DNA from 4 places in the Micromonospora violae genome. Region 1 is predicted to be linked to each of the others. Evidence: riboswitches for the same ligand, from Rfam matches in the RefSeq annotation. Region 1 holds a riboswitch; each other region holds the start of a gene.
What was found. Region 1 has a riboswitch for cobalamin ahead of EV382_RS06105 (ribonucleoside-diphosphate reductase subunit alpha). Riboswitches for the same ligand answer to the same signal wherever they lie in the genome.
Positions count from the first base shown of each region.

Region 2: another riboswitch for cobalamin. It lies ahead of EV382_RS11935 (acyl-CoA thioesterase); the one in region 1 lies ahead of EV382_RS06105 (ribonucleoside-diphosphate reductase subunit alpha).
Region 3: another riboswitch for cobalamin. It lies ahead of EV382_RS33790 (prenyltransferase/squalene oxidase repeat-containing protein); the one in region 1 lies ahead of EV382_RS06105 (ribonucleoside-diphosphate reductase subunit alpha).
Region 4: another riboswitch for cobalamin. It lies ahead of metE (5-methyltetrahydropteroyltriglutamate--homocysteine S-methyltransferase); the one in region 1 lies ahead of EV382_RS06105 (ribonucleoside-diphosphate reductase subunit alpha).

Region 1 covers NZ_SHKK01000001.1:1,393,244-1,401,379, reverse strand. Annotated here, with positions in the region: gene EV382_RS06110 (ribonucleotide-diphosphate reductase subunit beta) at 1-388, opposite strand, end outside; gene EV382_RS06105 (ribonucleoside-diphosphate reductase subunit alpha) at 427-2,757, opposite strand; cobalamin riboswitch at 2,950-3,166, opposite strand; gene EV382_RS06100 (enolase C-terminal domain-like protein) at 3,462-4,898, shown strand; gene EV382_RS06095 (FadR/GntR family transcriptional regulator) at 4,906-5,628, shown strand; gene EV382_RS06090 (aldo/keto reductase) at 5,639-6,658, opposite strand; gene EV382_RS06085 (ATP-binding cassette domain-containing protein) at 6,655-7,473, opposite strand; gene EV382_RS06080 (ABC transporter substrate-binding protein) at 7,473-8,136, opposite strand, start outside.
Region 2 covers NZ_SHKK01000001.1:2,649,627-2,657,762, reverse strand. Annotated here, with positions in the region: gene EV382_RS11970 (hypothetical protein) at 1-69, shown strand, start outside; gene EV382_RS11965 (cupin domain-containing protein) at 83-1,216, shown strand; gene EV382_RS11960 (PepSY-associated TM helix domain-containing protein) at 1,283-2,758, opposite strand; gene EV382_RS11955 (copper resistance CopC family protein) at 2,903-3,460, opposite strand; gene EV382_RS11950 (Dyp-type peroxidase) at 3,457-4,665, opposite strand; gene EV382_RS11945 (copper chaperone PCu(A)C) at 4,689-5,291, opposite strand; gene EV382_RS11940 (zinc-dependent alcohol dehydrogenase family protein) at 5,461-6,459, shown strand; cobalamin riboswitch at 6,511-6,725, shown strand; gene EV382_RS11935 (acyl-CoA thioesterase) at 6,855-7,367, shown strand; gene metE (5-methyltetrahydropteroyltriglutamate--homocysteine S-methyltransferase) at 7,449-8,136, opposite strand, start outside.
Region 3 covers NZ_SHKK01000001.1:2,634,679-2,642,814, forward strand. Annotated here, with positions in the region: gene EV382_RS11870 (LPXTG cell wall anchor domain-containing protein) at 1-454, opposite strand, end outside; gene EV382_RS11875 (prenyltransferase/squalene oxidase repeat-containing protein) at 451-3,141, opposite strand; cobalamin riboswitch at 3,281-3,396, opposite strand; cobalamin riboswitch at 3,464-3,586, shown strand; gene EV382_RS33790 (prenyltransferase/squalene oxidase repeat-containing protein) at 3,691-5,124, shown strand; gene EV382_RS11885 (HoxN/HupN/NixA family nickel/cobalt transporter) at 5,188-5,973, opposite strand; gene EV382_RS11890 (hypothetical protein) at 5,970-6,686, opposite strand; gene EV382_RS33390 (ABC transporter substrate-binding protein) at 6,992-8,136, shown strand, end outside.
Region 4 covers NZ_SHKK01000001.1:2,643,591-2,649,133, forward strand. Annotated here, with positions in the region: gene EV382_RS11900 (ABC transporter permease) at 1-667, shown strand, start outside; gene EV382_RS11905 (ABC transporter permease) at 660-1,544, shown strand; gene EV382_RS11910 (ABC transporter ATP-binding protein) at 1,541-2,545, shown strand; gene EV382_RS11915 (ABC transporter ATP-binding protein) at 2,542-3,222, shown strand; gene EV382_RS11920 (superoxide dismutase) at 3,333-3,593, opposite strand; gene EV382_RS11925 (superoxide dismutase) at 3,601-3,981, opposite strand; cobalamin riboswitch at 4,124-4,340, shown strand; gene metE (5-methyltetrahydropteroyltriglutamate--homocysteine S-methyltransferase) at 4,460-5,543, shown strand, end outside.

The sequences.
Region 1 (8,136 bases):
GGATGTTCTCGATGGCGGCGAAGGCCTCGAAGCGTTCGGTCTCGTCCGGCACGTACGTGTCGAGCAGGTTGAGATAGAACTGGACGTGCACGGCCTCCTCGAACAGCTGCCGGGACAGGTAAAGGCGGCCCTCGGGGCTGTTGACGTGCTGGTACAGGTTGAGCACCAGATTGTTGGCGACGATCGTGTCGCCGGTGGCGAAGAACGCCACCAGGCGGCTGACCAGGTGCCGTTCGGCCGGCGACAGTTTGTCCAGGTCGGCGAGGTCGGCGTGCAGGTCGACCTCCTCGACGGTCCAGGTGTTGCGGATCGCGTCCCGGAACCGGTCGAAGAAGTGCGGGTAACGCATCGGGCGGAGGGTGAGGTCCATCCCGGGGTCGAGCAGCATGTGCGTGGTCCTCAGGTCGGTGGTGGTGTCGGCGGGGGTCACTGGCAGGCCTCGCACGACTCGGGGTTCTCCAACGAGCAGGCCAGCGCCTCGGCGTCGACGGCGACGGTGAGAGCGGCCGGCGCGACGGCGCTGACGGTGGCCTGCTGGATCCGGGTGGCGGGGCGTGAGCGCAGGTAGTAGGTGGTCTTCAGGCCGGCCTTCCAGGCGTACAGGTACATCGAGGAGAGCTTGCCGATGGTCGGTGCGGCCAGGAACAGGTTCAGCGACTGGGACTGGTCGATGAACGGGGCGCGGGCGGCGGCCAGGTCGATCAGCGCCCGCTGCGGCAGCTCCCACGCGGTGCGGAACAACTCCCGTACGTCGGCCGGCAACTCCGCGATGTCCTGCACCGATCCCTCCGCCCGCTTGATCGCCGAACGGATCCGGTCGGTCCACAGACCGCGGGCCTTCAGCTCGCGTACCAGAGCGGTGTTGACCTGGAGGAACTCCCCCGACAGGGTCTCGCGCTTGAACAGGTTGGACACCTGCGGCTCGATGCACTCGTAGCACCCGGCGATCGAGGCGATGGTCGCGGTGGGCGCGACCGCGACCAGCAGCGAGTTGCGCAGCCCGTACGCCTCGACCCGCTCCCGCAGCGCGTCCCACCGCGCGGTCTGCGTACCCTCGACGCCCCACAGGTCGGGCTGGAGCTGGCCCCGCGCGGCCCGGGTCTGCGGGTACGCCGGGTGCGCACCGAACTCCCGCGCCAGGTCGGTGGAGGTCTCCAACGCGGTCAGGTACAGCTCCTCGCTGATCCGGGTGGACAGCTCCCGCGCGGCCGGCGAGTCGAACGGCAGTCGCAGCGCGAAGAAGACGTCCTGCAGGCCCATCAGCCCGAGCCCGACCGGCCGCCAGCGGGGGTTGCTCGCCGCCGCCTGCGCGGTCGGGTAGTAGTTGATGTCGATGACCCGGTCGAGGAAGGTCACCGCGGTGCGTACCGTGGCGCGCAGCCGCTCCCAGTCGATGCCGTCGGCGGTGAGGTGGGCGGCCAGGTTCACCGAGCCGAGGTTGCACACGGCGGTCTCGGCGTCGCTGGACACCTCGACGATCTCGGTGCAGAGGTTGGACAGGTGCACCACGTTGCCCTGCTCGGCGGTCTGGTTGCAGAGCCGGTTCGCGGCGTCCTTGAAGGTCATCCACCCGTTGCCGGTCTGGGCGAGGGTGCGCATCATCTTCCCGTACAGCTCCCGCGCCGGGACCTGCCGCACGTAGCGACCCTGCGCCTCGGCCTCCCGGTACGCGGCGTCGAACCGCTCCCCCCACAGGTCGGGCAGCTCGGGCACCTCGTGCGGGTCGAACAGCGACCACGGCTCGTCGGCCTCGACCCGGCGCATGAACTCGTCCGGGATCCAGTTGGCCAGGTTCAGGTTGTGGGTACGCCGGGCGTCCTCGCCGGTGTTGTCCCGCAGTTGCAGGAACTCCTCGATGTCCGGGTGCCACGGCTCCAGGTAGACGCAGGCCGCGCCCTTGCGCCGGCCGCCCTGGTTGACCGCGGCGACGCTCGCGTCCAGCGTGCGCAGCCACGGCACGATCCCGTTGGACTGCCCGTTCGTGCCCCGGATCAGCGCGCCCCGGGAGCGGACCCGCGAGTACGCGATGCCAATACCGCCGGCGAACTTGGACAGGTTGGCGACCTGGGCGTACCGCGCATAGATCGAGTCCAACTCGTCGAGCGGGGAGTCGACCAGGTAGCAGGAGGACATCTGGGTGTGCCTGGTCCCGGAGTTGAACAAGGTCGGTGAGCTGGGCAGGTAGGCCAGGCTGGACATCAACCGGTAGAAGTCGACGGCCTCGTCGGCCGTCCGGGACAGGCCGCAGGCCACCCGCAGCAGCCAGAACTGCGGGGTCTCCAGCACCAGCCGGCTGGTGGGGTGGCGCAGCAGGTAACGGTCGTACACCGTGCGCAGGCCGAAGTACTCGAACCTGCGGTCCCCGTCCGGGTCGACGGCGGCATCGAGCGTCCTGGCGTGCGCGGCGACGAACACGGCGGTGTCGTCGCCGATCAGGCCCTCGGTGTGGCCGACCCGGATCGCCGCGCTGAACGAGGTGATGCCCTGCCGACGCACCTCCTTGTCGACGTAGCCGGCCAGCAGCCGGGCGGCGAGGCGGGAGTACTGCGGCTCCTCACCGATCATCTCGGCCGCGGTCTGGATGGACAGCCGGTCCAGTTCGGCGGTGGTCGCGCCGTCGTACAGGCCGCTGATGGTGCGGGTGGCCACCCGCATCGGGTCGACGTCGGTCAGGTCGTCGGCCCACCGCTCGACCGCCCGGACGATCTTGTTGACGTCCACGGGTTCGGTGCCGCCGTCGCGCTTGCGGACCTGCATCGGCGTCCGCCGTACGGCCGCGTCGCCGCTGGCCGGGACTATCTCGGTGACTGTCACCACTCGCTCCTCGGAGTTCGAGACCTGGTGGCCCGGACGCGAGGAGACAGACACCGACGGACGCCACGCCAGCCCGGCGTGGGTCAGGTGGCGTCAGCCGTCCCACGCGGCCTCGGACCGCCGCCCACCCGGGTGCGGGTACGCGGCGCGCTGGCAGGTCTTCGGACTCGCGGGCACGACCGGGATCGCCGGTCTCCTACTGGCCGTCGCTTCCCAGGCCGATGGATGGCCCAGTGCTGATGACGGCGGTTGTTCCCACTCACCGCTGCGGGACAGTCCCGGAATTCCACCGGGTTCCCTGTTGCCTCGACCGCGCCGGATGAGCGGCCGAACCAGCTGCGCTCGACACCATATATAGGGACGCAGCCGTTGTCACACCCCACATGTCGGTGCCGGGCGTGTCGGCGGCCGGCCGGTGACCACCGTCACCACCAGGGCCCGCCGACGCCGGGCACGGCGGGGCGGCCCCCGAAGATGTCGACAATCGACGAAGATCTGGGGCGTCGAGGCGGCCGCGACCGCAGGTGGAGTGTGGATGTCGTCGGACCCCCCGACCGGGTCCGGAAGACCCGGAAACATCGTATGTCTGGCACCTGACCGGCGATCGACGACGTTGACGGTCGGAGGAAACCCTCCGTATACTCCCAATGATCATCAGATCTTTTGCCGAGCTGGGCGAGGGGCGCATGCCGCAGATCACTGCCGTCACCGTCGAAGATGTCCGCTTCCCCACCTCCCTGACCGCTGACGGGTCAGACGCCATGAACAAGGACGGTGACTACTCGGCGGCCTACGTCGTCCTGCACACCGACGGCGTCGACGGCACGGGTGCGCCGCTCGCGGGGCACGGCCTGACCTTCACCATCGGTCGCGGCAACGACATCGTCGCGGCAGCGGCAGTCCACCAGGCACAGCAACTCGTGGGCCTCGACGTGGCGACGATGGCCGCGGACATGGGCGCCGTCTACCGCCTGCTCACCTCCGACTCGCAGCTGCGGTGGCTCGGTCCGGAGAAGGGTGTCGTCCACCTGTCCCTCGCCGCCGTGTTGAACGCGTCATGGGACCTGGTCGCCCGGCTCGCCGACAAGCCGCTGTGGCGGCTGCTCGTCGACATGTCCCCCGAACAACTCGTCGACATCGCCGACCTGCGCTACCTTTCCGACGCGCTGACCCGGGACGAGGCGCTGTCCATCCTGCGGGCCAAGGAGGGCACGAAGGCCGCCCGCCTCGCCGAGCTCGACCGGACCGGCTACCCCGCCTACACCACCTCGGCGGGCTGGCTCGGCTACGACGACGACAAGCTGCGCCGGCTGTGCCAGGAGGCGGTCGACAGCGGCTACGGCTACGTCAAGCTCAAGGTCGGCGCCAACCTCGACGACGACATCCGCCGGTGCGCGATCGCGCGGGAGATCCTCGGGCCGGACCGCAACCTGATGATCGACGCCAACCAGGTGTGGGACGTCGGCCAGGCCATCGAGTGGGTCACCGCCCTCGCCCGGTTCACACCACTGTGGATCGAGGAGCCGACCAGCCCCGACGACATCCTGGGCCACGCCGCCGTCCGCCGCGCCGTCGCGCCGATCGGCGTCGCCACCGGCGAGCACTGCCACAACCGGGTGATGTTCAAGCAGCTGTTCCAGGCTCAGGCCATCGACTTCTGCCAGCTGGACACCGGCCGGCTGGCCAGCATCAACGAGATCGTCGCCGTGCTGCTGCTCGCCGCGAAGTTTGACATCCCGGTGTGCCCGCACGCCGGCGGCGTCGGGCTGTGCGAGATGGTCCAACACGTGTCGGTGCTCGACTACGTCGCGATCTCCGGGGATCTCACCAACCGGGTCACCGAGTTCGTCGACCACCTGCACGAGCACTTCACCGACCCGTGCATCATCCGCGACACCGGCTCGGGCAGCGGTTACGTCCTGCCCAGCGCGCCGGGCTACTCCACCCGGATGCGTCCCGAGTCGGTCGCGCTCTACCGGTTCCCCGACGGCCACTACTGGGCGGCGACAGACCCGACTACCGTGTCATCTCCGGAGGCGGCGTACGTGATCGCGGGTGGGACGGCCACCCCCGCCGGGCGCTAGGGGAGTCATGTCTCGCACTGACGAAGTGGTCAACGGCATCAAACGGATGATCCTCGAAGGGCAGTTCCGGCCCGGAGACCGGTTGCCCATCGAGAAGGACCTCGCCGAGTCGCTCGGTGTCTCGCGGGGCTCGCTACGCGAGGGAATGTCGGCCCTGTCGATCCTCGGCATCGTCAACATCCGCCAGGGTGACGGCACCTACGTCACCAACCTCGACGCGCCGCAGCTGCTGGCCCCGATGGGTTTCGTGGTGGACTTCCAGGGTCAGGGCGACCCCCGGCACATCCACACCGTTCGACGGCTGCTGGAGTGCGAGGCCGCCCGGCTGGCGGCCACCAGGATCACCGACGAGGCCCTGGCCCAGGCGGCGGACCTGCTCGACGAGGCGGCCCGGATGATCGGCCAGTCACCGCAGGACCATGAGCGCATCATGGAAATCGACATCGCCTTTCACCGGATCATCGCCGTGCACGCCGAGAATCCGGTGCTCGTCGGCCTGATCGAAGCCTTCGCCGGGCGCACCATCCGCGGCCGGCTCTGGCGGAGCCTGCACGAGGAGGGCGCGGACCTGCGTACCCACGACGAGCACGTGGCGATCCTGAAGGCCCTCGTGGCGCGCGACCCGGAGCGGGCCCGCACCCGGATGGCCAACCACCTGATCGGCGTGGAGGAATCGTTGCAGGGGTCACCCGACGACGCCGATACGAGCATCGAGGCGACCCGGTCCTGACCGCCGGCCGCTACGACTGCACGTCGAGCAGCCCCTCGTCGTACAACGCCGCCCAGAGCTGATCCGGGACGTCCACGCCGGAGCGGCGCAGCGTCTCGGTCACCTGGGCCTCGTCGCGCATGCCGACCAATGTCGAAACCACCGCCGGGTGACGACGGACGAACGCCAACGCCGCCTGGGGCAGCGTGACGCCGTACGTCTGGCAGACCCGCGCCACCCGGCGGGCGTGGTCGATCACCTCTGCCGGCGCCTGCCGGTAGTCGTAGACGGCGTCGTTCGGTGGCATCTCCCGGGCCAGCAGCCCGGAGTTGTAGACCCCGGCGACCACCACACCGACGTGCCGGGCCTGCGCGACGGGCAGCAGGTCGGTCAACGCACCCTGCTCCAGCAGGGTGTAGCGGCCGGCGCACATCACCAGGTCAACGTCGGTCTCCGCCACGAAGCGGGCCAGCATCGCGGACTGGTTCATCCCCACGCCGACCGCACCGATCACGCCCTGCTCCCGCAGCTCCACCAACGCCGGAACAGCTTCGCGCGCGGCCTGCTCCCAGTGCTCGTCCGGATCATGCAGGTAGACCACGTCGATGCGGTCCAGGCCGGTACGCCGAAGGCTCGCCGCCAACGAACGGCGCACGCCGTCGCGGCTGAAATCCCAGACCCGGCGATGATCGGCGGGAACGTCGAACCCCTCCGGATCCCGCCGGTGAGCCGTCTCCGGCGACGGCACGAGCAGCCGACCGACCTTCGTCGACACCACGTACTCGTCGCGCGGGCGGGAGCGCAGCGCCGCTCCCAGCCGCCGTTCGGACAGGCCCAGCCCGTAGTGCGGTGCCGTGTCGAAGTATCGGATGCCACCCGCCCACGCGGCGTCCACCGCGGCGGCGAACTGCTGATCCGACGTCGCCCGGTAGAGATTGCCGCCCTGCGAGGCACCGAAGCCCAGTGGGCTCAGCCGCAGCGGCGACCCGACGGTGTTCGGGGTCGCCCGACGGGCGGGATCGCGCGCACCCCGCTGGACGGCCGCCGTCACCGCTCGTCCCGATCCGTGCTGGTGCTGCCGGTCATCGCCGCGACCAGGTCGTCGGTGGTGACCTCGTCGGCGCGGAGTTGGGCCGCGCGCCGGCCGAGGCGCAGCACCTCGACCCGGTCGGCGATCTCCAGCACCTGCGGCATGTTGTGACTCACCAGCACCACCGACATGCCGGCGTCGCGGGCCCGTCGAACGACGTCGAGCACCCGCCCGGTCTGGACCACCCCCAGCGCCGCGGTGGGCTCATCGAGGATGACCACGTTGGTCGCCCAGATGATGGCGCGGGCCACCGCGACGCACTGCCGCTGCCCACCGGAGAGCATGGCGATCGGGGTGGTGACCCGAGGGATCCGTACGCCCAGTTCGTCGAGGGCTGCGGCCGCGCCCTGCCGCATGGCGCGTTTGTCCAACAGCCCGAGCCGACCGAGCGGACCGGAGCGCAGGATCTCCCGGCCGAGATACAGGTTGGCGGCGACGCTGAGGTCGTCGGCGACGGCGAGATCCTGGTAGACGGTCTCCACCCCCGCCCGACGGGCGTCGACCGGGGTGGAGAACTGGACCGGACGGCCGCCGACCCGGATCTCACCCTCGTCGGGCGGGTGCACACCGGACAGGGTCTTGATCAGTGTGCTCTTTCCGGCGCCGTTGTCGCCGATCAACGCGACGACCTCACCCCGGCGGACCGTGAAGTCGGCACCCCGCAACGCCTCGACGTGCCCGAACCGCTTGACGATGCCGCGGGCTTCGAGGACCGGCGGTTCCGCGTCGGTGGGGTGCTGATCGCGGTCGGCGGTTTCCGTGGGGATCGTGCCCATCACTGCACCGGCGGGTTGGCGCAGCTGGGTTCGAGCACCGCCTTGATCTCTGCCGAGTCGATGTTCTCCTTGGTGACGAAGGTGACGCCGGTGTCGGCCGACGCCAGCGGCGCCTTGTCCCGAAGGTGCTTGACCATCTTGTCGACGCCGAAGTAGCCCATCTTGAACGGGTTCTGCACGACCAGCGCCGAGATCTGACCGCTGCGCACCCCGGCGATCTCGTCCGGGGCCGCGTCCCAGCCGATGATGACCACCTTGCCGGACTTGCCGGCCGCCTGGATGGCCTGCGCGGCACCGAGCACGCTCGGCTCGTTGGCCGCGAAGATGCCGGCGAGCTTGGGGTTGGCGGTGAGGATGTTCTCGGTGACCCGGCGGGCCTCGTTGACGTCACTCTTGCTCGGCTGCTGACCGACCAGCTTCAGGTTGGGGTACTGGGCGAGGCCGGCCTTGAAGCCGTCGACCCGCTCGGTGTTGGTCTGCGAGCCGGGCTGGAACTCGACCAGCGCCACCTCGTGGTTGCCGGGCCCGAGTTCGGTGGCGAGCAGCTTCGCCGCCTCGACCGCCGACGCGCGGTTGTCGGTGGCGTAGAGGGGCACATTCGACGGCTGCGGGCTGGTGCCCGAGTCGATCATGGCGACCGGGATGTTGGCGGCGAGCGCCTTG
Region 2 (8,136 bases), 1.3 Mb from region 1:
GGGATCTCGCCCCGGCTACGGCTGCGGGACGGATCCGTTCCCGCACCCCATCCGATCCGACCCGAGTGAGGAGACAGCGTCCATGCCGAACAGCGATCCCGAGCCGCGGCGCGGCGACCAGGGCGGCGCGCCCTTCGCGGGCCGTAACGTCGAGCTTGAACGGCAGAACCCGGACCTCCTGGTTCCGCCGACCACCGACAGCAGGCTGGTACCCAACCTCAAGTTCTCCTTCTCGCAGGCGCACACCCGGGTGGAGAAGGGCGGCTGGACCCGCGAGGTCACCAGCCGCGACCTCCCGATCGCCAGTCAGTTGTCCGGCGTCCAGTTCGGTCTCGAACCGGGCGCGTACCGGGAGATCCACTGGCACCAGCAGTCGGAGTGGGCGTACATGCTCAGCGGCAGTTGCCGGATCAGCGCCGTCGACCACGAGGGACGCAACTTCATCGAGGACGTGAAGGCGGGCGATCTGTGGTTCTTTCCGCAGGGCGTGCCGCACAACATCCAGGCGTTGGAGGACGGCGCGCAGTTCCTGCTGGTCTTCGACGACGGCGCGTTCTCGGAGAACAACACGTTCCTGCTCAGCGACTTCTTCGCGCACACCCCGAGGCATGTCCTGGCAAAGAACTTCGGCTGGACCCTGGAACAGATGGAGAACCTGCCCGAACGGGAGAAGTACATCTTCCAGGGCGACGTCCCACCGCCGCTGCACCAGGACCGGGTGGTCAGCCCGACCGGCGACATCCCCCGAAGCTTCAAGCACCGGATGCTCGCGCAGACCCCGCAGCGCTTCCGGGGCGGAACGGTCCGGATCACCGACTCGACCAACTTTGCGGCCTCGGTGACCACCTCCGCAGCCTTGGTGGAGGTCGAGCCGGGCGGGATGCGCGAACTGCACTGGCATCCCACCACCGACGAGTGGCAGTACTACATCTCCGGCACCGGGCGGATGGGAGTCTTCGCGGCGCAGGCCGCCGCCCGGACGTTCGACTTCCAGGCCGGCGACGTGGGTTACGTCCCCTTCGCGTACGGCCACTACATCGAGAACACCGGCGACGTGCCGTTGGTGTTCCTGGAGATGTTCCGCCATCCCCGGTTCGAGGACATCTCGGTGATGCAGTGGATGGCCAACACGCCCCACGAGATCATCGCCGACACGATCAACGTGCCGAAGTCGATCGTCGACAGCCTGCCGAACACCAAGCAGGTCGTGCTCTGAGCGAGGGCGGGTTCTTCCGGTGCGCGTCCGGCCGTCCGTCACGGGACGGACGGCCGGACCGATGGCTCAGTTCCGCCCGGGTGCGGGAGAGGTGGGAGTCGCGGCAGGCCGTGGGCGTCGAGCCACCGCCCCCACCACGACGTCGATGACGAGAAAGCCGAGCAGGGTGAGCCCGAACAGCGGCAGCGCCCAGCCGATCACCACGGTCACCGGTACGCCGATCAACAGCGCCCAGACCGGCAGGCCGCGTACGCCGCCGGGGGCTGGCGGGGTGCCGGCGATCGCCCGGCGGTCGGCGCGGGTGGGTCGGCGTTGCCACCACATCCGGTAGCCCCAGAGGATGACGCAGAGCAGGCCGAGGGCGAGCGCGGCGAGCAGGATTTGGTTGACCAGGCCGAAGAGAATCCCCATGTGGGCCTGGATGCCGAGGCCGCTCAGTTGAGCCAGTAGGGGCCAGTCGGCGAAGTCGCTGCGGGCGGTGACCGTGCCGGAGGCCGGGTCGACAGCGATGCGGTCCTTCTTGACCGGCCAGGTGTTGTCGACCTGCGTGACGGTCCAGGCGGAGCCTGGACCCGGCGCGGGGGTGATCTCGACCGGACCGGAGAGGCCCGCGCCGCGAGCCACCGCCAGGACCCGGTCGAAGGCCGCCATCTCGACGACCCCGCCGGCCCCAGCGGCACCGTGCTCGTGACCCCCGCCGGTCTCGGCTGGGGTGGTGGGGTCGACGGTGAGGCTGGTGGAGATCTCCGGAGTGCGGGCACTCAGCGCGTCCAAACCGGTGGCGAAGTTCGCACCGGCATAGCGGGACCAGGTCAGACCGGTTACCGACAGGAAGAGGAGCCCGACGGTGAGCCAGATACCGGTGGTGGCGTGCCACCCCCTGGTACGGCGCACACCCTTACCTGTGGACAGGTCCGGCACGAGCAGATGCCGGGCGGCGGATCGGGCGGCGCCGCGTCGCCGCCACCAGAGGACGACCCCGCCAAGCGCCATCACCCACAGCCAGCTCGCGGCGAGTTCGGAGTAGTGCTCGCCCACCGTGCCCAGGTGCAGGTGACGGTGCAGGTCGTCCAGCCAGGTGGTGATCGGAGTGGACCCGAACCAGGTGGTGAGCTGCCCCTGGGACTCGCCGGTGTACGGATTGATGTAGACGGTGTGCTGGTTCTCGCCAAGCTCGGGCAGGGAGAACACCACCTTGGTGGTCTGGTCGCCGTCGCCGGGCTGCACGGTGGTGATGCTGCCGTCGGGGTGTGCGTTGCGCGCGGCCCCGATCTGCTCGGCCAGCGGCAGCTGACGCTCACCCACCTGGGCGACGGTCAGCTGGTCGCCGTAGAGGACGGCGTCGAGCTGTGGGGTGGTGGTGTAGGCCAGGCCGGTCAGCGCGGCGACCACCAGGAACGGGGCGACGAGAATGCCGGCGTAGAAGTGCAGCCGTAGCAACAACGCACCGAACGGTGACGTGCGCCGGCCCGGTCGGGTCGGCATCGCGGTGGTCGTGGCGCGCTCCGGCGTCGGCGTGCCGGACAACTCGGTGAGAGACATGGTGATCCGATCGGAAGAGTCGGGAAGCGCGAAGGTGCTTCCCGTACTGGTCTGGTCGCCCGGTGAGGTGTCGCTTCGGCCCTGACTGGTAGTCGGGGGAGAGACGCCTGCGGTTCCCAGGGTTGGGGGAGTGGGAACCGGGCGTCACGACCGGTCGGGTCGGGCCGCCCGTCGCCAGCGCAGCCCAGCCGTCGCCAGGACGAGGAGGGCCAGCGCGGCACCGGCGATGAGTACGCCGACGCTCGGACCACGGTCAGCCTGCACTGCGGGCGCTGACGCGCCGACGGCGGCAACCGGCGCGGCGCTGGACGTGGGATCGGCCACCGTGAACGGATACGACCCCTGAACCGGGTGCCCGTCGACGGAGACGACCCGGTACGCGACCGTGTAGGTCCCGTTCGGTAGCGCCTCGGTCACCTGCACCGTGCTCGTCGCGCCGGTGACCACCGGTTCGCCGGTTGGAAGCTTCCGCTTGGCGGCGTCGGTGAGCACGATCGTGCTGAAGGTCGGGTCGAGCCGCTGCCTGAATTCGAGCGTGACCTCGGTCGGTGCGCTCGGCAGGGTCGCGCCCTGGGCGGGCGTGGCGGTCCGGAGCGAGTTGTGCGCCCAGGCCGGGTTGGCCGGAACGAGCACCGCCACGAGGACGGCGAGCACCGCCGCGCCGAGCCGCACGGCGATGGGGAGCGACGGCGGCACGGTCATCCGAGCACCTGCTCGCCGATCCAACCGCCAGGTGGACAGCCGGGCGGGATGGCGAAGACAGCGGACCCGATCGGTGTGGTCCACTCGTTGAGCAGGTCGCGGTCGGCCAGCCGGCGCTGGATGGGCAGGAACTGTCGGGCGATGTCGGCCTGGTACGAGGTGAAGATCAGGCCGCTGTCGGCGCTGCCGTCGGCTGTCGGCACGCCGTCGTAGTTGTAGGGCCGGCGCAGGATCTTCAGCCGGTCGTCGGTGACGTGGGCGCGGGTCAGATGCGAGAAGTCGGGGATGACGGTGAGGCCGTCGGCGTCGGTGGCGGCGAAGTCGGGTTCGTCGTGTTCGGTGGTGCCGGTGAGCGGGGCGCCGGTGTCGAGCCGGCGCCCGACGGCGAGCTCGCGATCAGCGCGGCCGAGCAGGTCCCAGGTCTCCATGTTCATGCTGATGCGCCGGACCACCAGCGTGGTGCTGTCGCGCAGCCACGCTGGGCCGTCCGGCACCCAGAGCGCGGTGTCCATGGGCGAGCCGGGTCGGGGGTTGGCGGTGCCGTCGAGCTGACCGAACAGGTTGCGTTGGGTGTGGCCGCCCGGCTCGACGCCGGGGCTGCGCCGGAAGCCCTGTTGGACCCACCGAACGGTGGCGAACGGTCGGCTGTCCTTGATCAGCACGCGCTGGGCGTGGGCGACGGTGATCGCGTCGTCGGCGCAGATCTGCAGCAGCAGGTCACCGCCGGACCAGGCCGGTTGAAGCCGGTCGATGCGGAACGCCGGCAGGTCGGTCACCGATGCCGGCCGGCGGTCGTCGACGCCGGCCGCCCGGTAGAGGCCGGGCCCGAAGCCGAAGGTGACGGTCAACCGTGCGGGCAGCAGCCCGAGCTCGGCCTCGGTGTCGGCCAGGGCCGGCTGCCCCTGGGTGAGCCGGGCGGCGTCGTCGGTGAGCAGCCGCAGCATCCGCCCCAGCGCGGCCCGGTCGACGCCGGCCCGCAGGGTCAGCGCCACGAAGGACGCGTGCGCCTGCGGCTCGGTGGCCACGCCGGCCTGCCGTACGCCGTGGAACGGCTCGACCAGGTTGCCGACGCTCGCCACCGGCGTGGTGCCGGCAGCCGGCTGCGGTTGGCCGCTGCCGGTGCGGGTCGTGGCGATGGCGGCACCGCCGGCGAGGGCTCCGCCGGCGGCCAGGGCCCCGCCGGTGAGCAGGCCCCGCCTGCTCACCGGCCGGACAGGTGGTGTCCGCGTCACGATGCCGGGCTCATGCTCGTCTCCGGCGTGGCGCTCATGTCGGGCATGGGCTGGCCGTGCCCGGGGGCGTAGCTCTCCTGTGCGCCGGTGAACGGCTTGGCCACGGCCCGGAACTGCTGGGTCCTGCCGTCGGCGAAGGTCAAGGTGAAGGTCAACTCGTCGCCGGCCTGGACGGGCTTGGTGAGGTTCATCAGCATGAGGTGGTCGCCACCGGGCGCCAAGGCGTGCGTGCTCCTGGCCTTGATCACGATGCCACCCTGCTTGGCCTGCATGACCATCGTGCCGTCCTTCATGGTCATCTCGTGCAGCTCCATCGGCGACAGCGAGGTCGTGGCACCGGTCACCGTGACATCGCTGTCGCCGTCGTTGACCAGGGTCCCGAAAGCCGCCGTCATCCCCTTGTCGGCGGCCTTCACCCACGGGTCACGAATGCTGAGCACCCCAGCGTCCGGGTTGGCCGAGGCCGACGCGGACGGGCCCGCCTGCGCGGTCGACGGAGAGTCGGACGAGCCGCAACCGGCTGCGCCCACCGTCAGGATCGCGGCGGCGAGGATCGCGGCCGAGCTGCGGCGTGAAACGTTTGGGCTGGTGGTGCGCATTGTTCTTCCTCCGATGGTTGCTGCTGGGAGGTTGGTCGGACCCGCCACGGGGAAAGTTCCGGGCGGTCATGAGGCGGAACCCTGCACGGACGCGGGGCAGCCCACCAGGGAAGCCGCCCGGTCGGCGATTCGGTCGGATAGCGTCACAGTGACACCACGATCACGGAGAGTGCGGACGGTTATGCGTGCTGCGGTGCTGCGGGAGTTCGACGCTCCGCTGACGATCGAGGAGATCGACGACCCCGCCCCGGGGCCCGGCCAGGTGCTGGTGCGGGTCGTCGCCAGCGGGGTCAACCCACTCGACACGAAGATCCAGGCCGGAAAGGCCGCGCACGCACGTGTCCAACTGCCCGCGGTGCTCGGCCTGGACCTTGCCGGGGTCGTCGCGGCGGTCGGCGCTGAGGTGACCGGCTTCCAGCCGGGAGACGAGGTGTACGGGCTGTGCGGCGGCGTCGGCGACCTACCGGGCTCGCTGGCCGAGTACGCCGCCGTGGACGCCCGGTTGCTGGCCCACAAGCCGGGAAGCCTCTCGATGCGGGAGGCCGCCGCCCTGCCGCTGGCGGCGGTCACCTCCTGGGAAGGGCTGGTCGACCGGGCCGGGGTCCACGCCGGGCAGAAGGTGCTGGTGCACGGCGGTGCCGGCGGTGTCGGTCACGTGGGCGTGCAGCTTGCCCGGGCGCGCGGCGCCGAGGTGTACGCCACGGGCGGGCCGGCGAGCCTGCGGGTGATCGAGAGCCTGGGCGCCGTGCCGATCGACTACACCGCGAGCACGGTCGAGGAGTACGTCGAGAGGTACACCGGCGGTGCGGGGTTCGACATCGTCATGGACACCGTCGGCGGCGCGACGCTCGACGCGTCGTTCGCGGCGGTACGCACCTACCACGGGCACGTCGTCAGCGCGCTGGGCTGGGGCTCCCACTCGCTCGCCCCACTGTCGTTCCGGGGCGCGACCTACTCCGGCGTGTTCACCCTGCTGCCGATGCTCACCGGGCGCGGCCGCGAACACCACGGTGTCATCCTGCGCGAGATCGCGACGATGGCCGACGCCGGTGCGCTGCGCCCCCGACTGGACGCGCGCCGGTTCACGCTCGACACGGTCATGGACGCCCACCGCCTGGTCGCCGACGGTGCCGCCGAGGGCAAGGTCGTCGTGGACGTCGCCGACTGAGCAGCGGATTCCTCATGTCAGGGTCGTGAGGGACCGCCCCGCAGACCGGCTATGCTCGCCGACGGCGCTGGTTCGCCCGGTCATGAGCTGGCCGGGCGTCGTAAGAGGGAACCCGGTGGGAATCCGGGGCTGCCCCGCAGCGGTGAGTGGGAACGACCGCCGTCATCAGCACTGGGCCAGTGGCCTGGGAAGCGACGGCCAGTAGGGGACCGGCGCAGCCGGTCGGGCCCGCGAGTCCGAAGACCTGCCCGCGCTGCGTACACGACCGTGTGCGCTGCCGTCGGCCTCGCGGGTGGGCTGAGCGGGTGACCTGCCGCGCGTCGTGCGCCGGTGTGTCCTCGTCAGCGTGTGCCCGTGATCCGGCGGTGTGGTTTCCCGAGGGACGGACTACCGCTGTGCACGACACGACCACGACCGCCGGCCGAGCGCCATCGGCGTCGCACCTGACCCTGTCGCAGATCATGGACCAGCACCACACCAACCTGATGGGTACGGTCCACGGCGGCCGGATCCTCAACCTCATCGACTCGGTGGCCGGGGTGGTCGCCGCCCGGCACTCCGACGGGCCGGCGGTGACCGCCGCGATCGACGAGACGGCGTTCCTGCGTGCGGTGCGGGTCGGCGACGTCGTGCACGTCGACGCCCGGATCACCTGGGCCGGTCGTAGCTCCATGGAGGTGGCCGTCAAGGTGACCGCCGACCGGTGGGACCGGGCGGTGCCGCCCACCGACGTGGCCACCGCGCACCTGGTCATGGTCGCCATCGACGACGACGGCCAGCCGCGCCCGGTGCCACCGCTGCTACCCGAGACCGACGGGGACCGGCGGCGGTACCGCGAGGCGGAGATCCGCCGGGAGCACCGGTTGGCGCTGCGGCGGGCGCTGCTCGAGGGCGCCGAGGAGGGCTGAAACGTGCTTGGACGAGGGCGTCGAACGCGCGTTGTCGCACGCCACGGTGGGGCGGCGGCGTGCCGCCACCCCACCGTGCGCTCAGGTGAGCGTGCTGCGGATCTCGGCGGCGCCGCTGACGAGGCGGGTCAGGGCCTGCTCGACCTCCGGGTAGCCGCGGGTCTTGAGGCCGCAGTCGGGGTTGACCCAGAGTCGGTCGGCGGGCACCGCCGCGACGGCGCGGCGTAGCGCGTCGGTGATCTCCGTCTGTTCCGGCACGCGGGGGGAGTGGATGTCGTACACGCCAGGGCCGACACCCCGTTCGTAGCCGGTGGTGCGCAGATCGTCGAGAATCTCCATCTTCGACCGGGACGCTTCGATGCTGGTGACGTCGGCGTCGAGGGCGTCGATCGCGGGCAGGACCTCGCCGAACTCGGAGTAGCACAGATGGGTGTGGATCTGGGTGGAGTCGGCGACCCCGCTGGTGGCGAGCCGGAACGCGCCGACCGCCCAGTCCAGGTAGGCGCGTTGCTCGGCCCGACGCAGCGGCAGAGTCTCCCGTAGGGCGGGTTCGTCGACCTGGATGATGCGGATGCCGGCGGCTTCCAGGTCGCGGGCCTCGTCGCGCAGTGCGAGGGCGACCTGGTTGGCGGTGTCGGCGAGGGGTTGGTCGGTGCGGACGAACGACCAGGCCAGGATCGTCACCGGCCCGGTGAGCATGCCCTTCACCGGTCGGTTCGTCAGTGACTGCGCATAGGTGGACCAGGCGACGGTCATCGGCCCGGTCCGG
Region 3 (8,136 bases), 1.2 Mb from region 1:
ACAGGTCGACGCTGCCGGGCTTGGGCTTGTAGCTCATCGCGCCGAGTTGGCTGTAGACCCAGGTGTTCTGCCCCGGGTCGGCGTGCCAGTACGACCAGTACGCGCTGGCCGGCGGGGTGAGACCACATCTCTCGGTGGCCGGGGTGGGGTACTGCGTACCGCCCTGGTGACCCGCGTAGCCGATCCGGCAGATGAACGCGGGCCCATCGTGCTGCGTCCCGGTGGTGCGCCAGCCACCCTGGTTGAGCAGTTGGTAACCGGTGGTCGGGGTGGTGCCGCAGGACCGCAGGAGTGGTCCGCCCCACTTGCTGAAGTCGACCGCGAGGATCACCCCGGACGACGTGGTGCACTGGCCGATCGGCAGCGGGTCGGCCAACGCGGGCGCGGGTGTCCCCGCCACCACCGCGACGATCGACAGGGCCACCACCGACGGGAGCCACCTGCGGGCCGTCACGAGGCACCGCCATCGCCGGCCACCGAGCGCCGACGGGCGGAGATCCGCAGCAGGACGCCGGCGACGACAAGCACCAGCGCCAGCAGGATGACTGTCGCGATGGACGCGCCGGTGCGGGGCAGGTTGCCCGACGGCTGCCCCACGTTGCTCGGCGATGGCGGGGTCAGGCTCGTCGACGGGAGCGGCGACTGACTCGCGGTCGGTGTCGCAGTCGCGGTGGGTGTCGCGGTCGGCGTTGGCGTCGGTGAGCCGGTCGGGTCCGTGCCGGGCAGTTCGTGCACGTCGCGGGTCAGGGTGGCGAACGAGATGCCGGTGGCACCGCCGACGACCTGCGTGGACGCGCGCACGTTCGATTCCGGCTCGCCCTCGACCGCGACCCTGAACCCGCCATCGTCATTCTGCTTGCCAGCGAGGAAGGACAGGGCCTTGTCGAGCTGAGCCGCGTACGTGGTGCCGCGCAGGGTGAGGCCCTGGATCGCGAGCGCCGTGGAGTTGGTGGAGTCGCCGGCTGCGCCGGGGAACCCGCCGTGCGCCTTCTGGGTCGAGGCGATCCAGGTCAGCGCCTTGTCGACGGCGCTGACCGCGGCCGGGTCGTCGGTCAACGGCGCGAGGGCCATCGCGGCCATCGCGGTGCTGTCGACGTCCTTGTCGGCGTCTGCCGCCGGGATGAGGCTGGGGAACGATCCGTCGGTGCGCTGGAGTCCCTTGAGGAACTCGACCGGCCTGGTGGCGGCCTCGCCCTGGCCGGCGCGCAGCTGCGCCATGATGCCGAGCGACTGCCCGAACACCGACGTGGCGTACCGATAGTTGCCGGCCCCGGCGCAGCCGGTCGGCGCGTCGCCCCTGGTGCAGGTCACGTCACCCAACGCGGCGATCAGGTCGTGTCCACCGAACGACCGTGGGTCGTAGCCGGTGACCTGGGCCAGCAACGCCATCTTCCCGATCGCGCCGCCGACGGCGTAGTCGGTGCCGACGCCCAACCACATGTCGACGGTGAAGCCGTTGTCGCCAACCGCGCCGCCGCCACGCAGGAACTCGACGATCGCCCGCAGCTTGGTGTCGTCCCCGCCGGTGGCGGCCAGGGCGTAGGCACCATCGATACTCAACCCGAAGTCGGGGAAGCCCGGGAACGACTCGTAGTACCTGCCGTCGATCAGGTTGCCCGGCGCGACGAGGTAGGCCACCCCCTTGACCAGATCGGGTCGCGGCCCGACCGGCGGCGGCGCACCCAGGGTGGCGAGATTCTTACCGGCCAGGGCGAGCGCCGCAGCGGCGGTGGCGGCCAGGTCCGCGTCCGGGTTGCTCGGGTCGGGGCTGAGCCCACCGCCGGTGACGATCCGGCTGACCAGCAGGCCGGTGGCGGCGGCGGCCCGGTCGGCGAGACCGAGTACGGCGAGCGCCTGCGCGGCGTGCCCGGTGGGATAGGTCTCGCTGAAGCCCGCTCCGGTCCATGGCTGGTACCCACCGTCCGGCTCCTGCGCCGCGGCCAGGAACGCCTTGGCCGAACTCAACGCCGCGTCGTGCCCGCCGAGCGTGTGCATCGCCAGGACCGCCAGCGTCGTGGCCGCGAGGTCCGGGTCACAGGCGTCGGTGGGGCTGCGCCACACACCGGCGAAGGCACCGGTCGCGCACTGCTGCTCGGTCAGTCGGGTGACGGTCGCGGCCGGCGGGGTGACGCCGGCCCGCTTGAGCGCGAGCAGAGCGGTCGCGTGGGTCAGGGGATCACTCGATCCGGCGAAGTCGCCGGCGGTGGCGCAGCCGGCGTCGACGTCGATCGCGGTACACACGCGGTCGATGAGCGTGGCGATCAGATCCCGGTCACCGAACGCGCGCGGATCGCCGCCGGTGATGGTCAGCAGGAGCGCGAGGTTGGCGACGTTGGCGATGTGGGGTGCGGCGGTGGCACCGTTCGGGAAGATGACGGCATCGACGTGCGCCCGCAGGTGATCGACGATCTTGGTGATGGTCTGGTCCTGCCCACCGGTCCCGGCCAGGGCGGTGGCGACAGCGATGGTCCGGTAGTAGTCGACGAAACCGTTGTCCACGTGGTCGCCGTCGACGAGCTGCCCCACCAGGTAGCTCGCCACCGCCTTGACCTGCGCTTCCGTCGGTCGCGTCGGCACGGGCGTCGAGGTCGGGGTCGCCGTCGGCGTCGGGGTGGCGGTCGGCGTCGGGCCGCTCGCGCGTACCGACGCGGGGGTGAAGCTCGGCGCCCCGGTGGTGCCGCCGATGTCGGTGCCGCCGAAGACCCACGCCTCGACCTCACCCGGGCCGGGCCGCTGGGCCATCGCGCCGAGTGGACTGTAGGTCCAGTGGTCCTGCCCGGCCGGGGCGATCCAGTAGGACCAGTAGGCCGACGCCGGCGGGGTCAACTGGCACGCCTCGTCGGCCGGCGTCGGGTGCTCGGCACCGGTGTCGAAGGCGGGCGACCCGATCCGGCAGATGAACCCGGGGCCGTCGTGGGCGGTACCCGTGGTGGTGAAGCCCGCCTCGTGCAGCAGGTCCAGGCCGGTGGTCGGGGTGGCGTCGCAGCCGCGCAACAGCGGCCCACCCCACGCGCCGAAGTCGACCGCGACGATCGCGCCGTGGGTCGGGGTGCAGGACTCCAGCGGGTCGGCGATCGCCGCACGAGTCGGCACCACGAGCGTCAACGCGCCCAGCATCACCGCAGCGGCGACGGCCGCCATCCATCCCGTGGGCACACGCGACGTTCGACTGACCAGTGGGGACATGGCGACTCTCTCGGGGGCTAGCGGCGCAGGCGCGGACGCGGACCCCGAGGACAACCCCCGGAAACCTGGCTCCGCGCCGTGTACCTCGACGGCGCTGCGGTGCACTATCCAGCCAGGTAATCCGACTCGTCCCGGTAACGGGACCTACGGCTGCGGGCCAGCGCCGGACTTTGACCGGCTTCCCCTGACTGCTGGATCGCGGCCATCGGACCACAACCGCGACCACCGCGTCAACGCAAGACCGTGTCATGTACCTAACAGCGCGCGGTAGGGCTCTCCTCCCATACGGTGACCGCGTCATCGCGTGGGGGAACCCGGTGGGAATCCGGGGCTGACGCGCAACGGTGAGGACGGTCCGCCCGTCCCGAGCCCGACTACCCACGTGGTGACGCAGCACCTGCGGTATCCGTCCCACGCGTCCTGCGGCCGGCCCGCCCCGCTCCCGCCGGCGCGCGCCGGGCTCCGGGTCGAGGCAGCCGTGCCCCGTACCCCCAAGGAGCCCTGATGTCCTCGCGTCTTTCCTCCGGTCGTCGCCGCAGACGCCTCGCGGCCGTTCCCGCCGCCGCGCTGATCGCCACGGTCGTGGCGGTCGCGGGCGGCGCCGCACCGGCCGCCGCAACCTCGACCGCCGCGCAGATCGCCACCGCCAAGACCAACGGCGTCGCCTACCTGCGTACCCTGCAGGCCGCCGACGGCAGCTACGCCAGCGGCGGACTGTCGAACGAGTGGGCGTTCAGCGCGTTCGCCCCCGCCGGCGTCGCGGCGGTGGACGTCTACCCCTCCGGCGACACGACCAAGAACGCCCGCACCGTCTACCGCAACCAACTCTCCGCCGCGTCCTGGCCGAGCACCGCGCCCGTCGTCACCGACTACGAGCGTGGCGTTCTGAACGCCTACGCCGCCGGCATCGACCCTGCCCGGGTCTCCTCCGCCCGTAACCTGATCGCCGACACCATCGCGTACTGGCAGACCGGATCGGCCGGCTACTACGGACCGCCGGCGAACTTTAACGGCACCATCTTCGCCACCCTGGCCCTGGCCGGCGCGAAGACCCAGACCGGTGCCGCCCGCGTGCCGCAGGCGCTGCTCAACCTGTCGGTTACCCGGATCCGCAACAACCAGCACAACGATGGCGGCTGGACCTTCAGCCAGGCCGAGGGCAACCCCACCCAACTCGCCGCCGCCAGCGACATCGACATGACCGGCGCAGCCATGGCCGCCCTTTGTGCCGCCGGAGTGCCCAACACCGACACCGACGTCGTCCAGGCGAAGAACTTCCTCAAGGGCAAGCTCGTCAACGCGTCGGGCGCGTTCACCTCGATGTTCGGTGTGAACACCGACTCGAACGCGTGGGCCGTCTCCGGGCTGAACGCCTGCGGCATCCCGAGCCAGGGCACCGACTTCACCACCACGGCCGGAAAGACGCCGATCGACTTCCTCCGCGCGCAGCAGCTGAGCGGCGGTGGGTTCAAGTACCTCACCACCAACACCACCCCATCGACGTACGCCTCGATCGACGCGGTGCGGGCCCTGGCCGGCGCGGGCTACACCGCCGCTCCCCCGACCCCGGTCACCGCCGGCGCGCCCACCTGGGTCGCGGCGAGTGGGTTCACCGCCGGCACCGCCTCCCGGCTCGCCGTGATCATCGACAACGGCAGCGGCAGCATCACGCCGTGCGCGGTCACGCTGACGCCGACCGCCGCCACCACCACCCTCGGCGCCGTGCTGGACGCCGCCGTCGGCGCGTCCGCCCCCAGCGGCTGCGTCACCGCCCTCAACCCGACCAGCGGCACCGGCACCATCACCTCGATCAATGGCCTAGCCAATAGCGGCTCCTCCACCTGGAAGGTGTCCCGCGACGGCAGCACCCTGACCACCGCGACCCGCGGCACGACAGTGACCGTCGGCGACACCATCTACCTTCGCTACGGCGTCTGACCGTCGGGCAGTGGCGTGGTCAGTGGCGGCCGAGCCGCCGCTGACCACGCTCTCGCCGGTTGCTCAGGCGAGGGTGACGAGGTGGATCGCGGCGACGGTGACGAGACCCGCGCCGAACAGCGTGATGCCGCTGGCGGCAAGGACGGGCGCCACCCGGGTGGCCAGACCGAGAATGGGGCGGGACTGTGCGCCCCGGGTGACCAGTGAGCTACCGGCGACCGCGAGGACCCCGACGCCGAAGAGCACCACGGCCATGCCCAGGCCGAACGTCAGGACCAGCAGCAGGGCGAAGCCGGCGCGACCGATGAACAACCCGGTCGCCAGTACCAGGAACGCGGCCGGGGACGGGGTCAGCCCGCCGGAGATGCCGAGCAGGAACAGTCCGGGGCGTTTGCCGTGCCCATGACTGTGGGTGTGGTCATGACTGTGGCCGTGACCGTGGCTGTGGCTGTGGCCGTGGCCGTGGCCGGCGGCGTGCAGGTGCCGGCGCACCATCCACAGACCGGTGGCCAGGACGATCAGACCGGCACCGAGTTGCAGCCAACTCGTGAGTTCCTGCATCCGGATCACCTCGGAGAGGGACAGGAACGTCCACGCCACGCCGATCACCAGGACCGACAGCGTGTGCATGACGGCCACCGATCCACCCAGCCAGGCGGCGTCCCGGATCCGGCCGCGCGAGCCGGCGAGGTAGGCGGCGGCCAGGCTCTTGCCGTGCCCGGGGGCCACCGCGTGGCCCGCACCGGCGGCGAAGGCGAGCACGAACGCGAGTGGGGGTACGCCCGGCGAGTTGATGAGGTCCTGCATCTGGTCCGACAGGGACGCGGAGAGGACTGCGGTCGCGGTCATGTCACCGCCCGCCGTCGTCGCAGCCGCCGCAGGACGAGCAGCGCCCCGATCGTGACCAGCAGCGCACCAGCGGCGACGGCGGCGAGTTGGACGGCGGCACTACGGCCGCGGGTCGTGGTACCGACGGCCGGCGTACCACCGGTGAGGGTCCAGTCGTGGGAGTCCTCGCCGGAGCCGTACACCGCGCGTTGCCCGCCGGGGCCGGTCGCCATCGCCCGGTAGGCGGGGTTGAGGTCGGTGAGCATCCGCACCGCGACCGTGACCGTGTCGACCGACCCCGGGCAGGTGTAGTCGACAGTCGCGCCGGTCCTCGCCAGGGCCTTGAGCGGTGCGACAGCGCCGAGGCAGGGCCGCGCCCCGTCGGTCACGGTGATCTGCTTGAGCAGGTACGCGGGGAACTGCTCGGAGGACGCGATCACGGCGGGGTCGGTCGTCCGGTAGTCGACCGCACCGTCGAGCAGGATGCGGTCGGCCGGCAGCAGGCCGAGCGAGACGCCGAGCAGTGTCAGGTCGTCGGGGCCGCCGACCCGCCACCGCACCCGCACGACGTCGGGCCGCTGCTCGTCGGGCGTGATGGACACGGTCTGCGGATCACCGAACGGGTGCGCCGCCGCCGGGGACGGTAGGGCGAGGACGGCTGCGGCGACGGCGAGGGCCCCCAGCGGGATCAGCGTCGCCGCGTGTCGTCGTCGCCGACGTCGATGCTGGGACAAGAGGGCTCCAGGATTGCGATTGCACGATTCGCGGCAACCCTGGCGACTGTCGGCAAACGCGCAGGTCCGGGCCGGTGTAGGGCGCAAAACAACAACATGAACAGTTCGTTGATCAACTCATTGGTGGGTGCAGGTGCGCGGGCGGCGGACACGCGCTCGGCCGTGGGTTCCGACGACCACACTCCCGTTCATGATGCAGACAACTCGCAATTGCCAATAAGTTGCAACTGTGCCACCGTGATCATCAACTGTTGCGGCTGCACCTGCACGCCCACGCCCCGTTCACCACACCACAGGAGCGTTCCGTGACCCGGATCCGTCCGACCTTCCGACGGCTCGTGGCGTCGACAGCAGCGGCCGGGATGCTCGTCCTCGCCGCCTGCTCGGCCCCGACCACTCCGGACAGCCCAGCCGGCGGCGCGACACTTGTCGTGGCCACCTCCGACGAGCCCGACGCACTGAACCCGGTGCTCAACTTCGGCGTCGACGGCGCCGCGCTGATCTTCGACGGGCTCGTTGCCCGCGACGGTGACAACCGCCTCGTCCCCGGGCTGGCCACGGCCCTGCCGACGGTGTCGCCGGACGGGCGCACCGTGACCGCCAAACTGCGTGACGGGGTGCAGTTCCACGACGGCACCACGCTGAGCGCGGCGGACGTCGCCTTCACCTACCAGGCGGTGCTGGACCCGAAGGTGGACTCCACTCTCCGCTCCGACCTGGACATGGTGGAGTCGGTGACCGCACCCGACGCGGCAACCGTCGTGTTCCGGCTGCGCTACCCGTACGCGCCGTTCCTGCAGCGACTCACCCTCGGCATCGTGCCGTCGAAGCTGCTCAGCGGACAGGACATCAACACCACCGGGTTCAACCGGAAGCCGATCGGGACCGGGCCGTACAAGGTCGAGTCCTGGACGCCAGGTGACCGGCTGGTGCTCACCGCGAACGAACGCTACTTCGGTGGCCGGCCGGCGAACAACCGGGTCGTGGTGGCGTTCGTGGCCGACGACAACGTCCGCGCCCAGCGGATGCGGGCCGGCGAGTTCGACGCCGCCGAGCTGCCGCCGAAGCTCGCCTCCGGGTTCGACGCGGACACCACGTACCGGGTGCAGCGGGTGCCGACCGCCGACTACCGGGGCGTTATGCTGCCGATGGGCAACCCGGTCCTCGCCGACCCGGCGGTCCGCCGGGCGCTCAACCTCGCCGTCGACCGGGCCGCGATGGTGTCCGGAATCCTCGGTGGCGCCGGCGAGCCGGCGTTCGGACCGGTCCCCCCGACCTCCGAGTTCGCCGACCCTTCGACCGTCGGCACGCCGACCGCCGACGCGACGGCGGCGGGCGCGCTGCTCGACGCGGCCGGATGGAGGCCCGGTTCGGGTGGGGTGCGGGCCAAGGACGGCCGGCCGGCCCGGTTCACGCTGATGTACCCGGCGACCGACACCCTGCGCAAGGA
Region 4 (5,543 bases), 1.2 Mb from region 1:
GACGTTGCTGCTGATCGGGGTCACCCTCGCCCTGGTCCTGGTCGCGAGCCTGCTGCTGGGCGCGCTGGCCGCGTACCGCAGGGGTGGGTTCTTCGATCGCGCGTTGCGGACGGCCGCCTACGCGGTCGAGTCGATGCCGGTCTTCTGGCTGGGCCTGGCCGCGATCGCCGTGTTCGCGCTGGCCCTGGGCTGGTTCCCGGCGGGCGGGCTCACCGACGTCACCGCGACCAGCACCTCCTGGGCCGACGTGGCGCACCACCTGATCCTGCCGGTCGGCGTGCTGGCCGTGTCCCAGGCACCGTGGTTCGTGCTGTTCGTCAGGGACGCGGTCGCGGAGAGCATGCGCGACGACCACGTGGTCGCGGCGCGGGCCCGCGGGTTGCCCGGGCGGACGGTGCTGTTCGGGCACGCGCTGCGGACCGCGCTGCTGCCGTTCCTCACCCTGATCGGCACCCACCTGCCTGAGCTGGTCGGCGGGGCGGTGCTGGTCGAGACGGTCTTCTCGCTGCCGGGCCTGGGCGCCGTCACGGTCGCCGCCGCGCTGGGCAGCGACTTCCCGCTGCTGGCGGCGATCACGCTGGTCACCACCGCGGTGGTGCTGGCCGCGAACCTCGTGACCGACCTCGCCTATGCCGCCGCCGACCCGAGGGTACGACTCGATGGCTGACCTCGCTGCCCGACCGCCGCTGCTCCACGTGGCCCGATCCCGGCTGCGGCTGCGACCTGGCCAGACCGGCGTCGTCATCGCCGGTCTGATCCTGCTGGTGGCCGTCGCCGGTTCGCTGCTCGCTCCGCTCCTCTGGCCGCTCGACCAGAGCGCGGTCGCGCTGGACCAGACCCGGTTGGCACCGTCCTGGGCCCACCTCGCCGGCACCGACGACCTGGGCCGGGACGTGGCGCACCGGGCCGTCTACGGGCTGCGGGTCTCGTTGCTCGTCGGCGCGGTCGCCGCGCTCGTGGCCACGGTTCTCGGGGGCGTGGTCGGCGGAATCGCCGGCACGCTCGGCGGCCGGGTCGACCGGATCCTGATGCGGATCGTGGACACCATCGCCGCGATGCCGCACCTGCTGCTGGGCGTCTTCATCGTCGCCATGCTGCGGCCCAGCCTCGGTGCCGTGATCGCCTCCGTCGGGCTCACCCACTGGCTCTCCACCGCCCGCATCGTCCGATCCGAGTTGTTGAGCCTGCGGACCCGACCGTTCATCGATGCCGCGATCAGCGGTGGGGCCGGCCGACTCCGGGTCCTCACCCGGCACCTGCTGCCGCACGTCCTGCCCCGGCTGGCGTTGGCCACCACCCTGATGATTCCGCACGCGGTGTGGCACGAGACCGCCCTGTCGTTCCTCGGCCTGGGCCTACCGCCGCACCTCGCCTCACTGGGCAACATGATCAATGACGGTCAGGGGTCGCTGCTGACCGGCGCCTGGTGGGCCAGCCTGGCACCGGGCGCGGTCATCGTCGTCGTCACCCTCGCCATCGCGGTCCTCGCCGCCCGCTGGCGCGACCGCCTCGATCCCCGGGTCCGAGCGGAGCTGCACCTGTGACCACCACCGAGTCCGTTCCCGCCCCGGCGTCGCCCCGCGCCGCCGCGGGTCAGCCGCTGCTCACCGTGGACGGCCTCGGCGTCGAGTTCCGACTCCGCGACACCACAGTGCGTGCCGTCGGCGACCTCAGCCTCACCGTCCGGGCCGGCGAACTGTTGGCCATCGTCGGCGAGTCCGGCTGCGGCAAGTCCGTCCTGGCCCACGCCCTGCTCGGCCTGCTGCCGGCCAACGCCACGACCACCGGCCACGCCGTCCTGCACGAGCCGGACAGCGAACCGGTCGACCTGATCACCTGCGGTCAACGCCACCTGGCCCGCAGGGTGCGTGGGCGCCGGGTCGGGCTGGTGCCGCAGAGCCCGGCCACCGCCCTGAACCCGGTGCGCACCGGACGCCGACTGCTCAGCGAGACGCTGCGGGCGCACGGCCGCGACCGCGCGGACACCGAGCAACTCGCGGTCGATGTCGGGCTCGACCCGGCGGATCTGGACCGCTACCCCCACGAACTCTCCGGTGGCATGGCACAACGTCTGGTCACCGCGCTCGCGCTGGCACCCGACCCGTCACTGCTCATCGCCGACGAGCCGACCACCGGCCTGGACCGACCCCTCGTCGACCACACCCTCGACCTGCTGAGACGTCGCTGCGACAACGGCTCGGCGGTCGTGCTCATCACGCACGACCTGGCTGCCGCGCAACGGGTCGCCGAGACCGTCGCCGTGATGTACGCCAGCCGCATCGTGGAACACCGCGACACCGACCAGCTCTTCGCCGCACCGGCCCACCCGTACGCCTCGGCGCTGCTCGACGCCCTGCCGGACCGGGCCTTCCGGGCGGTGCCGGGCGACCCGCCGATGCTCACCGCGCTGCCTCCGGGGTGCGCGTTCGCGCCCCGCTGCCCGCGCCGCACCGACACCTGCGCCGACCGACCTGAGCCGACACCGGTCGCCGGCGGCGGCACGGTGGCCTGCCACCACCCGATCCCCACGGGAGCCACCCCGTGACCAGCCCGCAGCACCTGCTCGCCGACGAAGTGACCGTCGGGTACGGCCACCAGGTCGTCCTCGACGGAGTCACAGTGCGGATCGGCCGCGGAGAGACGGTCGGACTGCGCGGGCCCTCCGGCTGCGGAAAGTCGACGCTGGTTCGGGTCCTGGCCCTGCTGCAGCGCCCCGATCAGGGTCGGGTCAGCATCGACGGCACCCCGGTCGACGGCACCCGGTACGCCGTACCGGTCGCCCTGCGGACCCGCGTCGCCGCTCTCTTCCAGAGCCCACGTGCCGCCGCCGACCCCCGACTGAGCCTCGCCGACCTGATCGCCGAACCGCTACGCGCCACCCGGACGCCCGAACCGACGGTCCGCGAACGGGTGGCCGAACTCGCCGACCTCGTCAGCCTCACCGCCGACCTGCGCAGCCGACGGCCACACGCCGTCTCCGACGGGCAACTACAACGCGCCTGCCTCGCCCGGGCCCTGGCTCACCGTCCCGACTACCTGCTCTGCGACGAGGCCACCGCGATGCTGGACGCCTCCACTCAGGCGCACGTCGCCGCCGTCATCCGCGACTACCAACGGACCCAGCAGGCCGGGGTCCTGGTCATCAGCCACGACCAGTCCCTGCTGGATCGCTGGAGCGACCGAATCGTCGACCTGGGCAATACGGCAGCCACACTGACCTGACGTGCCCGCTGACACACCGGTGCCGCCACGTCCCTCCAACCGGGCGAGCCGACGGCGGGCGTCGCTGATGTGTCCGCCGGGTTCCGCTCGAGGCGGAACCCGGCGGACAGTCATGCTGGCGGGGACTGCGCGGTCTCGGCCAGGAGCAGGGACAGCTCCCGGACCAGGTCATCCATCGACTGGCCGCTCTGCGCCTTGACCAGGCCGAGTGCGAGATCGGCCAGAAGGTAGAAGCCGAGAGTACGGGCCTGCTCAGAGCTGAACGCCGACATCAGCGCTTCAGCGCCGACGAGGTCACCACGGTGTTTGGCCGCGATGACCCCGGCCGCGCGTTGGACAATCTCGGCCGCTTCGGGGGTGTATCCGCTCACGCCGGAATCAGATCTTCGGGGTAGCGGCGCGGGCGGCGTCGAAACGCGAGATGACGTCGGACCAGTTGACCAGATTCCACAGCCGGTCCACGTAGTCCGGGCGGACGTTGCGGTACTGCAGGTAGTAGGCGTGCTCCCAGGCGTCGAACACCAGGATCGGAGTGGAGCCCTGCCCGACGTTGCCGTGGTGGTCGTAGACCTGCTCCACGATCAGCCGCTGGCTCAGCGGCTCCCAGGCCAGGACACCCCAGCCGGAACCCTGCACACCCTTGGTCGCCGCCGACAGTTGCCCGGCGAAGCCGTCGAAGGAGCCGAAGTGCTCGTCGATCGCGGCCGCCAACTCACCGTCGGGGCGGTCACCGCGGTCGGGCAGATTGTACACGGCCATGGGGTATGTCCTCTCAATACTGCCTCAGTATGGCTGTTGCCATCATTTTGCAACAAGGCTCGGGATGTCGTCAGAGGACCTGCCAACCCCCGCTGACTGATGCCGGTCGGTTGCCGCAAGCGGGGATCGACCAGAAGGATCTACGATGGTCGGCAGTGCTGGTTCGCCGCACCGTCAAGGCGCGGCGTCGTAAGAGGGAACCCGGTGGGAAACCGGGACTGCCCCGCAGCGGTGAGTGGGAACGACCACCGTCAAACGCACTGGACGCGTGAGCGTCTGGGAAGCGACGGCCAGTAGGAGATCGGTTCACGCCGGTCACGCCCGCGAGTCCGAAGACCTGCCCGCACCGCGTACGCGTCCGCGTACGCCGCCACCGGCCTCTCGGGAGGGCCTGGGCGAGGCCCGGTCGTCGGCCGGCGCCCTGCCGTTTCCTTCCCCTGTGGTCGGTGGTCGACCTCGAGGGAAGGACACCTGTTCCGTGACCACACCGTTCGGTCTGAGCACCGTGCTCGGCTATCCCCGCATCGGTCCGCACCGCGAACTCAAGCACGCCGTCGAGTCCTACTGGGCGGGCCGGATCGACGCGACCACCCTCCAGGACACCGCGGCCAGCCTCCGTGCCGAGGTGTGGCGCACACTGCGTGACGCCGGCCTGGACGCGGTTCCGTCGAACACGTTCTCGTTCTACGACCAGGTGCTCGACACCACCGTCCTGGTCGACGCGGTCCCGGACCGCTTCCGCCGCCTCGGTCTCGGAGACCTGGACACCTACTTCGCCATGGCACGCGGCACGGAGCGCGAGCCGGCACTGGAGCTGACGAAGTGGTTCGACACCAACTACCACTACCTGGTGCCGGAGATCAGCCCAGGCACAGCGTTCACCGCACGCCCGGACAAGGCGGTGCGGGAGTACGGCGAGGCGAAGGCGCTCGGCGTCACCACCAGGCCGGTGCTGGTCGGTCCGGCGACCTACCTCCTGCTGTCCAAGGCCACCGAGGACGCGCCGGAAGGGTTCCGGCCCTTCGACCGGCTCGACGACCTCATCGCTGTCTACGAGGACATCCTCGGTGCCCTGGCCGATGACGGCGTCGAATGGGTTCAGCTCGACGAACCCGCGTACGCCGCCGACCGCACCTCGGACGAGATCGCCGCGCTGCGCGCCGCGTACCGTCGGCTCGGCCTCCTGAAGCACCGGCCACGGTTGTTCGTCGCGACGTACTTCGGTGACCTCGGCGACGCGTTGCCGGCACTGCTGGGCACGCCGGTCGAGGCAGTCGGCATCGACCTCGTCGCCGGGCCGGGTAACCTGAACCGGCTCGCCGCCGCCGGCCCGCTGCACGGCAGGACGATCGTCGCCGGGCTGGTCGACGGACGCAACATCTGGCGCACCGACCTGCGCGCCGCCGCCGCAGCCGGCGCCGCGCTGACCGGCCTGGCCGACCACGTCACGGTGTCGACCTCGTGTTCCCTGCTGCACGTGCCGGTGGACCTCGCCGCCGAACCCGAACTCGATGAGGACCTGCGTGTGCGGCTCGCGTTCGCCCGGCAGAAGGTCGACGAGG